2 regions of the Micromonospora sp. Mcm103 genome follow, and region 1 is predicted to be linked to the other one. Evidence: predicted binding sites of a transcription regulator. Region 1 holds the regulator's gene; the other holds the start of a gene.

What was found. Region 1 encodes HspR, which represses chaperone genes until heat shock. Its sites were predicted from a motif close to TTGAGTNNNNNNNACTCAA; they were not measured.
Region 2: a site for HspR is predicted at 3,624-3,642, ahead of lon (endopeptidase La). Genes of this name have one in related genera too.

What each region holds. Positions count from the first base shown of each region.
Region 1 is NZ_JALJRJ010000004.1:55,512-60,392, forward strand. It holds gene OC439_RS07430 (cation:proton antiporter) at 1-797, shown strand, start outside; gene OC439_RS07435 (hypothetical protein) at 961-1,389, shown strand; gene OC439_RS07440 (hypothetical protein) at 1,599-1,805, opposite strand; gene OC439_RS07445 (heat shock protein transcriptional repressor HspR) at 1,982-2,422, opposite strand; gene dnaJ (molecular chaperone DnaJ) at 2,447-3,631, opposite strand; gene grpE (nucleotide exchange factor GrpE) at 3,711-4,448, opposite strand; gene dnaK (molecular chaperone DnaK) at 4,497-4,881, opposite strand, start outside.
Region 2 is NZ_JALJRJ010000001.1:168,972-173,852, forward strand. It holds gene OC439_RS00810 (DEAD/DEAH box helicase) at 1-62, shown strand, start outside; gene OC439_RS00815 (SgcJ/EcaC family oxidoreductase) at 118-582, opposite strand; gene OC439_RS00820 (MarR family winged helix-turn-helix transcriptional regulator) at 615-1,040, opposite strand; gene lon (endopeptidase La) at 1,280-3,601, opposite strand; gene OC439_RS00830 (histone-like nucleoid-structuring protein Lsr2) at 3,835-4,182, shown strand; partial or broken gene OC439_RS00835 (hypothetical protein) at 4,386-4,881, opposite strand, start outside.

The sequences.
Region 1 (4,881 bases):
GCCGGGTCGGTAACCGGGAGACCCCGGTGATCCTGTCCGTCCTGGTGATCGAGGACCTGGCGATGGCTCTCTACCTGCCGCTGGTCACCGCGCTGCTCGCCGGGGTCGGCCTGATGAAGGGCGGCATCGCGCTCGCCATCGCGGTGTTCACCGTCGTCGTGGTGCTGGCCGTGGCGATCCGGTACGGCCATCTGATCTCCGCCGCGCTCTCCGCCAAGGATCCGGAGGCGCTGCTGCTCGGGGTACTCGGCCTGACCCTGCTGGTCGCCGGTGTCGCGGCCAAGCTCCAGGTGTCGGCGGCGGTCGGCGCGTTCCTGGTGGGCATCGCGCTGTCCGGGCCGGTGGCGCACCACGCCACCGAGCTGCTCTCCCCGCTGCGTGACCTGTTCGCCGCGGTCTTCTTCGTGTTCTTCGGGCTGGTCACCAACCCGCTGGACATGCCGCCGGTACTGCTGCCCGCGCTGCTGCTCGCAGTGGTGACCATGGCGACGAAGGTGGCTACCGGCTACCTGGCCGCCCGCCGGGCCGGGATCGCCGAGCCCGGCCGCTGGCGGGCCGGCCTGGCGCTGACCCCGCGCGGCGAGTTCTCCATCGTCATCGCCGGGCTGGCCGTCGCGGCCGTCTACCCGGTGGAGCCGAAGCTCGCCGCGCTCGCCACCGCGTACGTGTTGATCACGGTGGTGACCGGGCCGCTGCTCGCCCGCCTGCCGGACAGCCCGTGGTTCAAGCAGTGGCTGCGCACCCGCGCCGCCGCCGCACGGCCGCCCGCGCCGCTGCCCCTGGGCTCCGGCGACTGACCGGGCCGGGCCGGATCAGCCGGGGGCAGATCCGGCCCGGCGTTGTCAAATTGATCCCGGGAAGGTCTACCCCTGCTCCGTCCAACCGCGTTAACGTTTCGGCCCAGCAGCCAGGGTCCGCGGGTGGCCTGTGCCCCCGCCAGCGCAAGCGGAAGGTCGGCCGGTGAGCGTGCAGGAAGAGACGTTCCACGGCTTCGCCAACCCGGTCGATCCCTCGCCCGCCGAGCTTCGGTCGTGGGCGTATCAGCCGGATTCGGTGCCGCTGACCTCGATGCCGCCGGACTGGGATCTGCTGGTCGCCGGTGACCACCTGGTGCAGACGCTGTTCGATCTGGCGATGGACCAGGGCTGCCCGGCGCGGCGGTTCGCGCTGCACTGCCTCTACATCTACGCCGCCGACGGCATCCGGACGAACTTCCGCGCCCACCCCAAGCGCCGGTTCCGCAAGCTGGTCGAGCAGGCCGAGAAGTCCGGCGACGACCTGATGCGCAACTGGGCGCACAACAGCCGGGTGCTGCTCGCCCGGCCGGATCTCTTCGTCTACCGGGACTGGTGCGAGGGCGGCCTGGTCCGCGAGAACCGCCGACTCTGACGCCATCCGTCCCCCCGGGGTCAGCGTCGCCCAGCCACCTCGACCCGTCCGGCCTGGTCGATCATGAACTTGGCGGTGTTTGGTGTCCGGTTTGTCGCCGCCAACTTCATGATCGACCGCGAGGGCGGGTGCGTGGTGCCCGCTCGGCCCTCGGGACACGAACGGGCCGGGATCCCCCGTGGATCCCGGCCCGCACGTCGGCGGATCGTCTAGGTCGACCCGCCCTGCTTCTTGCGCCGCTCGTCGTCCCGCGCCCGGTCCACACCGTGGTCCGTCTGGTCGGCGAAGCGCCCTTCCTTGACCTTGTCGCTGAAGCGTCCCTCGGTGACCCGGTCGAACCGCTCGCGGACGTTCTCGGCCACTTTCTCCAGCCGTTCCTCCGCGCGCTCGGCCACCTTCTTCGCCGGTTCCGTCATGGCTCCCCCCGCCAGCCCGGATTCCGATTTGAGGCTTTTTGCCCCTGCGGAAAATCGTAGTCGACCCCGCTCTGCCGTACCCCGGCTTTCCCCGACCCGGGCGGCGGACCGCCCGGGGAACGACGAAGGCCGGCGCGGCCCCGGGGGAGCGGGCGCGCCGGCCTTCAGGTACGAGGTCAGCGGTCGGGAGCGCGGCGCGGACGCCAGACGACGAGCGCGGTGGACGTGCGGTTGGTGGGCACGAGGTCGCCGCGGGGGAAGCCGCCGAGTGACTCCAGCTCGGCGATCCGCCGGTACGCGGCGTCCAGTTCCGCCTCCAGCCGGGCCACCCGCTGCTGCGCCTCTTCGAGCAGCCGCTCCAACCCGATGATCCGCTTGACCCCGGCCAGGTTGATCCCGTCGTCCTGGCTGAGCCGCTGCACCTCGCGGAGCAGCACCACGTCCCGGACGCTGTACCGGCGACCGCCGCCGGACGCCCGGCCGGCCTGCACCAGGCCCAGCCGGTCGTACTGGCGCAGCGTCTGGGGGTGCATCCCCGCCATCCGCGCGGCCACCGAGATCATCAAGACCTTGGCCTCGTAGGCCGGGTCACCCGAGCCGACGTACTCCTCCGACATGCCCGCTCACCTCCGGTGCCGCCGTCAACTGAATCGACGTACCCGCGCTTCGAGATGTTCCCGCGCGGCGGGCGGAGTCTGCGCCGCGAAGGTCTCCAGCGCCGCCCGCGCCTCGTCCGAGACCTTCGCCGGGACCACCACGTCAAGCGTGACCAGCAGGTCACCGGCGCGGCCGTCCTTGCGTACGACGCCCTTGCCGCGGGCGCGCAGCACCCGCCCACTGGGCGTACCCGGTGGCACCCGCAGGGTCACCGTCCCGTCCAGGGTCGGCACGCGCAGGTCCGTGCCGAGAACCGCCTCGGCGTACGTGATCGGGACGGTCAGGGTCAGGTCGTCCCCGGTGCGCCCGAACAGCTCGTCCGGGCGGACCTTCACCTGCACGAACAGGTCACCCGCCGGACCGCCCCGCTCGCCGGGCTCGCCCCGGCCGGCCAGGCGGATCCGCTGCCCGTCGGCCACCCCGGCGGGGAAGCGCACGTTCAGCGTGCGGGTCTTGGTGACGCCGCCGGTGCCGTGGCACTCCGGGCACTTCTCCTCGACGATCGTGCCGACGCCCTGGCAGTTGCGGCACGGCTCGGAGAAGCTGAACGACCCCTGGTTGCGGGTGGTCACGCCGGCGCCGTGGCAGACCGGGCAGGCCACCGGCTGGGTGCCGGGCTTCGCGCCGTTGCCGTGGCAGGTGTCGCAGACGCCTGGTGCGCGCAGCGTCAGCGGCAGCGTGACGCCGCGTACCGCGTCGTCGAAGTCGAGCGCCACCTCGGTCTCGACGTCCCGGCCGCGGGCCGGGCCGCGCGGACGTGCCGGGCCACCGCCGGCGCCGCCGGAGAAGATCGAGCTGAACAGGTCGGTGAAGCCGCCACCGCTGAACCGGTTGTCACCGCCGCCGGCGCCGCCGCCGAACAGGTCGGAGACGTCGAACGGCATGCCGCCCGGCTGGCCCGCGCCGCGGGCGCTGCGCCGGAAGGCGCCGGAGCCGAACAGCGAGCGCATCTCGTCGTACTCGCGGCGCTTCTTCTCGTCACCGAGCACCGCGTACGCCTCGGAGACGGTCTTGAACCGCTCCTCGGCACCGGTGTCGCCGGGGTTGTGGTCCGGGTGCGACTCCCGGGCCAACTTGCGGTACGCCTTCTTGATCTCGTCCGAGGAGGCGGACTTGTCCACGCCCAACGCGGCGTAGTAGTCCTTCTCGATCCAGTCCTTGGAACTCACCGGTCCACCCCCTTCCACGGGTCGAACCCCGGTCGTCCCGCCCGCCCGGTGCGGGCGGGCGGGACGTCACGGGTCGGCACTACTCCGGGTCCGCGACCGCGACCATGGCGGGCCGCAGCAGCCGCTCGCCGAGCTGGTAACCACGGCGCATGACCTGTACGCAGGTCGGCTCCGTCACGTCGGCGGAGGTCTGGTGCGCCACCGCCTCGTGCCGGGTCGGGTCGAACGGGTCACCCTTCTCGCCGAACGCGGTCAGGCCGAACTTCGCCAGCGCGCCGGTGAGCTGCTCGGCCACGCTGCCGAACGGGCCCACCAGGTCGCCGTGCTCGCGGGCCCGGTCCAGGTCGTCGAGGATCGGCAGCAGCGCGGTGAGCACCGCCCCGGTGGCCTGCTCCTGGACCAGGTTGCGGTCCCGGTCGACCCGCTTGCGGTAGTTGGCGTACTCCGCAGTCACCCGCTGGAGGTCGCGGGTGAGCTCCTCCAGGTCGGTGCGGAGCGACTCCAGCTCGGCGCCGAGCGGCGTGTCCGTGCCGGGCCCGCCGTTCGGCTCGGCGGGCGAGTCGACCACGGTCGGACCGCTGACCTCGGCCTCGCCGCCGATCTCGTCGACCACGACCTCGGCCTCCTCGACCAGCCCTTCGGCGGGCGCGTCGGCGGCCGCGTCGGCCGCCGAGGCGTCGTTCGCCGGCTGCTCGGTCACCTTGCCGAGCTTGCGCTTGTCGCGGATGACGACCCGGGGTTCGTCGCCGGTGTCCTTGCCGGCGCCCGGCGCCGACCCGGTGGCACCCGGGTCGGCCGCTCGTGGCTTGTCCGTCATGCGGTTACCTCATCCCTCTGCGGTGCGAATCGTGTCCGGGACCGGATGTCACTTCTTGTCCTCGTCCACGATCTCCGCGTCGACCACGTCGTCGTCGCCACCGGCCTTCGGGCCACCGGCCGCGCCCGCGCCGGCACCCGGCCCGGCCGCACCCGGTGCGGTCTGCTCGCCCTCCTGCTGCTGGGCGTAGAGCAGCGAGCCCGCCTGCTGGGAGACCTGCGCCAGCTTCTCGTGCGCGGACTTGATCTTCTCGATGTCCTGCCCGCCGAGGGCGCTGCGCAGCTCGCCGAGCGCCTCGTTGAGCTGGTCACGGTTCTCGCCGGGCAGCTTGTCGCCGCTCTCGGCGAGGAACTTCTCGGTCTGCCACTGGAGCGCCTCGGCCACGTTGCGGGTCTCGGCCTCCTCACGGCGGCGCTTGTCCTCGTCGGCGTGC
Region 2 (4,881 bases), on a different contig from region 1:
ACGGCGGCGAGTCCGACGGCCGGGAGCGTCCCTTCGACGCCTCCCGCCGCAGCCGCCGCTGAGGTGTCCACCGCAGCCGGTGACCGGCACCGCCGGAGAAGCCGCCGCCGGTGACGGTCACCGGCCGTTCCCACCCGCCATGCGGTTCGTCAGCCGCCCGACGACGGTACGCGACCACGGGCGGTACCTGGTGTTCTGGAACGCGGTCACGAGCCAGTCGTCCCCCTGGTGGACGAGGACGAACGTGACCGCCGAGAGCCGCTTCGCCGACGGCTCGGTACGGCCGCGCTGCCAGCGCATGATGATCCCGCCCAGCGCCCACACCACGGCGACGTCGGTGGCGACGTGCCGGATGCGCGGCTCTCGGACGGTCATGCGCGAGCCGCGCATGACGCCCCCGAACAGCGCCCGGTGACCGTCAGCGATCGCGCGCCGACCCGCCATCCGGGTGCCGTCGTAGGCCGTGTAGTCCGCGTCCTCGCTGAAGAGGGCCGCGTACCGGTCCGGGTCGCCCTCACCCCAGGCGTCGGCGACCCGGGCCAGGGCGCGGCGGACGCCGGCTTCCGTAGATTGATTCAGCATGCTAAACATTTTAGCGGACTGAAATGTTTTTGTCAGGCCCCGTCGCCGGAGGGGGCGGAGACTCGGGAGGTCTGCTCCTGGAGGATGACCACCACGTTGCGGACGAAGTGCTCGACGGTGGCGAGCTGCGCCTCGGTGTACCCGCGGGTCAGCTCCCTGATCGCCGCACCGAGTGGCGCGAAGACCGGGCCCATCTCGGCGTCGAGCCGCTCCACGTCGGCGACGACGAACGTCTTGCGCCGGTCCGTCGCGTCCGGGCTGCGCCGTGCGTACCCGGCGCGGGAAAGCCGGTCCACCAGCCCGGTGACCGCACCCGGCGTGAGCCCGAGCTGACGGGCGAGATCACCGGAGGTGAGCGGACCACGCCGGGCCAGCAGGTCGAGCGCCTTGTTCTCCGTGGCCGTCAGGCCACGCCGGGCGGCCACCGCCTCGTGGAACATCACCACGGCGGTGCTCAACTCCCGGCCCAGAAGATCGCCGAGGTCCGGAGTTTCGCTTCCCGGTGCATCCCCGTCAGTTGCTCTGCGCGCCACCTGACCAGCCCTCTCCGTGCGGCGTCCGTCGGTCCTGGCCGCACGCCGGCCAGTATGCCGGGCCGGGAACGGCTGTCGACGCTCCGACCGGCCGGGGTGCCGGACGGACCATCCGGTCGCGCCGTGGGGCGGGGGTCCGGCTGTCACCGGACCCCCGCCCCCGCTCAGGCCGCGGCGAGCGTCCCCGCCTCGATCTCGGCCGGGCGCAGCGCCAGCGCGAGCACGTCCGCCACGTCGGACAGGGTGTGCACGGTCAGCGCCTCCCGCACCTCGGCCGGCAGGTCGTCCAGGTCCGGCTCGTTGCGCTTCGGGATGATCACCTCGGTGAGACCGGCCCGGTGGGCGGCGAGCAGCTTCTGCTTCACCCCGCCGATCGGCAGCACCCGGCCGGAGAGCGTCACCTCGCCGGTCATCCCGAACTCGGGCCGCACCGGCCGCCCGGTCACCAGTGAGGCCAGCGCGGTCACCATGGTGATGCCGGCGCTCGGGCCGTCCTTCGGCACCGCGCCCGCCGGGACGTGCAGGTGGATCCGACGTCCGGCCAGCGCGTTCGGGTCCAGGCCGTAGCGCCGTCCGTTCGACCGCAGGTACGACCACGCGATGTGCGCGGACTCCTTCATCACGTCGCCGAGCTGGCCGGTCAGCGTCAGTCCCGGCTCACCCTCCATCGTGGTGGCCTCGATGAACAGCACGTCGCCACCGGCGCCGGTGACGGCCAGGCCGGTCGCCACGCCGGGCACGGCGGTGCGTTCGGCCGACTCCGGGGTGAACTTCGGCCGGCCCAGGTATCGGGCCAGGTTGCCGGCGTCCACGTGCACCGGCGCGGGGTCCGTGGCGAGCGCGACGGCCACCTTGCGCAGGATCTTCGCCAGGGCTCGTTCGAGCTGCCGGACGCCGGCCTCCCGGGTGTACTCGCCCGCGATCAGCGCCAGCGCCTCGTCGGCGACGCTCACCTCCTCGCCGGTCAGCCCGGCCCGCTCCCGCTGCCGGGGCAGCAGGTGGTCCCGGGCGATGGCGACCTTCTCGTCCTCGGTGTAGCCGTCCAGCGCGACCAGCTCCATCCGGTCCAGCAGCGGGCCCGGGATCGCCTCGACCACGTTGGCGGTGGCGAGGAACAGCACGTCGGACAGGTCGAGGTCGACCTCCAGGTAGTGGTCGCGGAACGTGTGGTTCTGCGCCGGGTCGAGCACCTCGAGCAGGGCCGCCGCCGGGTCGCCGGAGTAGCCGGCGGCCAGCTTGTCGACCTCGTCGAGCAGCACGACCGGGTTCATCGAGCCGGCCTCGCGCAGCGCCCGCACGATCCGGCCGGGCAGCGCGCCGACGTAGGTGCGCCGGTGGCCGCGGATCTCCGCCTCGTCCCGGACACCGCCGAGGGAGACGCGGACGAAGTTGCGGCCCAGCGCCCGGGCGACCGACTCGCCGAGGCTGGTCTTGCCGACACCGGGCGGGCCGGCCAGGGCCAGCACCGCGCCGGAGCCGCGTCCGCCGACGACGCCGAGGTTGCGCTCCGCGCGCCGGTTGCGCACCGCGAGGTACTCCAGGATGCGGTCCTTCACGTCGGCCAGGCCGGCGTGGTCGGCGTCGAGCACGTTCCGGGCCGCGGCCAGGTCGGTGTTGTCCTGGGTACGCGTGCTCCACGGCATCTCCAGCACGGTGTCCAGCCAGGTACGGATCCAGCCCGCCTCGGGCGAGGCGTCACTGGCCCGCTCCAGCTTGCCGACCTCACGAAGCGCCGCCTCGCGGACCTTGTCCGGCAGGTCGGCGGACTCCACCCGGGAGCGGTAGTCGGCGGAGCCGTCCGGCTCGTCCTCGCCGAGTTCCTTGCGGATCGCGGCGAGCTGCTGGCGGAGCAGGAACTCCCGCTGGGACTTCTCCAGCCCCTCGCGGACGTCGCTGTTGATCTGCTCGGTGACCTCCTGCTCGGCCAGGTGTTCCTTCACCCAGCCGACGAGCAGTTCCAGCCGGGCGGTGACGTCCGGCGCGGCGAGCAGTTCGGTCTTCTGGGTCAGGCTGAGCCAGGGCGCGTAGCCGGCCGAGTCGGCCAGCTCGGACAGGTCGGTCATCCGCTCCATCGCGTCGATCACCTGCCAGGCGCCGCGCTGTTGCAGCACCGAGCTCATGAGCGCGCGGTACTCGCGGGCGAGTTCCCGGGCGCGGCCCGCCGGTGCGGGTTCGTCGAGTGTGGTCGCCTCGACCCAGAGCGCGGCGCCGGGACCGGGCACGCCGGAGCCGATGCGGGCGCGGGTGAGACCGCGGACGACCGCCGCCGGTTCGCCGCTGGGCAGCCGGCCCACCTTCTCGATCGTGGCGACCACGCCGACGGAGCCGTACTCGCCGTCGATACGGGGTACGGCAAGGAGTTCCTTGTCGCCGGTGGCGCGGGCCGCGTCGACGGCGGCCTGGGTGGTCGGGTCGAGGGTCACCGGGATGACCATCCCGGGCAGCAGGACGGCGTCGGTCAGTGGGAGTACCGGAAGAGTTGCCATCGAACACCTGCCATCACGTTGGTTGAGCGTGTCTGGCTCAAGTAACAAAACGTGCCCCTTGTTCCGGGTTGTGACCCACGCCACGCCGAGCGCCCCGTTCCGGCGCTCCGCACCCAATGGCGGCACCGTTTACCGCGACCCGCCGAATGGAAACAGTCGGCTATTGTTGCGGGATTACCGCGCGGTAGGTCAAACTCTTAGCCACACCCCGCCCGACACAGGGAGTAATGGCGATGGCAAGGAAAGTAATCACCGTTCTGACCGACGACCTCGACGGTGGAAAGGCCGATCGGACCGTCGAGTTCAGCCTGGACGGCGTGGCGTACACGATCGACGTCTCCGACGAGAACGCGGGCGTCCTGCGCAAGGCCCTGGATCCGTACATCAGCGCTGGCAGGCGAATCGGCCGCGGAGCCGCCGAAGTCACCCGCGGCGCCCGTCGCACGACCCGGCCGAGCACCTCGGGAATGGACCGCGAGCAGAACCGCGCCATCCGGGAATGGGCCGCCAAGAACGGGTTCGAGATTTCCGAGCGCGGGCGCATCCCGGTGTCGGTGGTCGAGGCGTACAAGAACCGCTGACCGTCACCGGTTCACCGTCGGGCATCCCGGGGTCACGCTGAGAAATCGGCGTGGCCCGATCGGCATTCTCCGCACGGCGCTTTTCGTCCGGCGGATACCCACGGCACGAGATTTCCTCCGGGATCGTCTCCCACCGTTCCCGTACGCGGAAAGGCCGCGGCCGCCCGGAGGAGTCCCCCGGACGGCCGCGGCCGTCGCGTCGCTCAGTTGACCCGGATGCGCACCACGTCGATGGCGGGGGTCTGGTTCGCCCGCTCCATCATCGGGATGCGGTGCGAGCCGTCACCGGCCCAGACCGCGCACTGCGCCACGCCCGACTGCGCCAGGCCCGGGATCTGGATCAGCACGTCGTCCGGCTGGTTGCCGCCCCGGCCGTCCTCGGTGGCGACGAAGAACGCCGGCACGTCCTGCGGGTTCGGGGGCTGCCGGGTGCTGCCGAGCATCCGGCAGGCGGTGTGGAAGTGACCGCGTACCAGGCCCTGGCCGTTGAGCAGCGAGCTCTCCAGGTAGTAGCCGCCCTGACCGGCGGCGAGGAAGCGGTCCCGCACCAGGTTCTTGGTGGTGACCCGGAGCGTGAACGGCTGGTTGCGCCGCACCTGGTTCGGGAACTGCGTGATCAGCAGCGACGGGTTGTTCGCCGCGGCGCCCACCTCACCGAACGCGGTGCTCACGCACCGATTGCCGTTCTGGAAGCCGTCG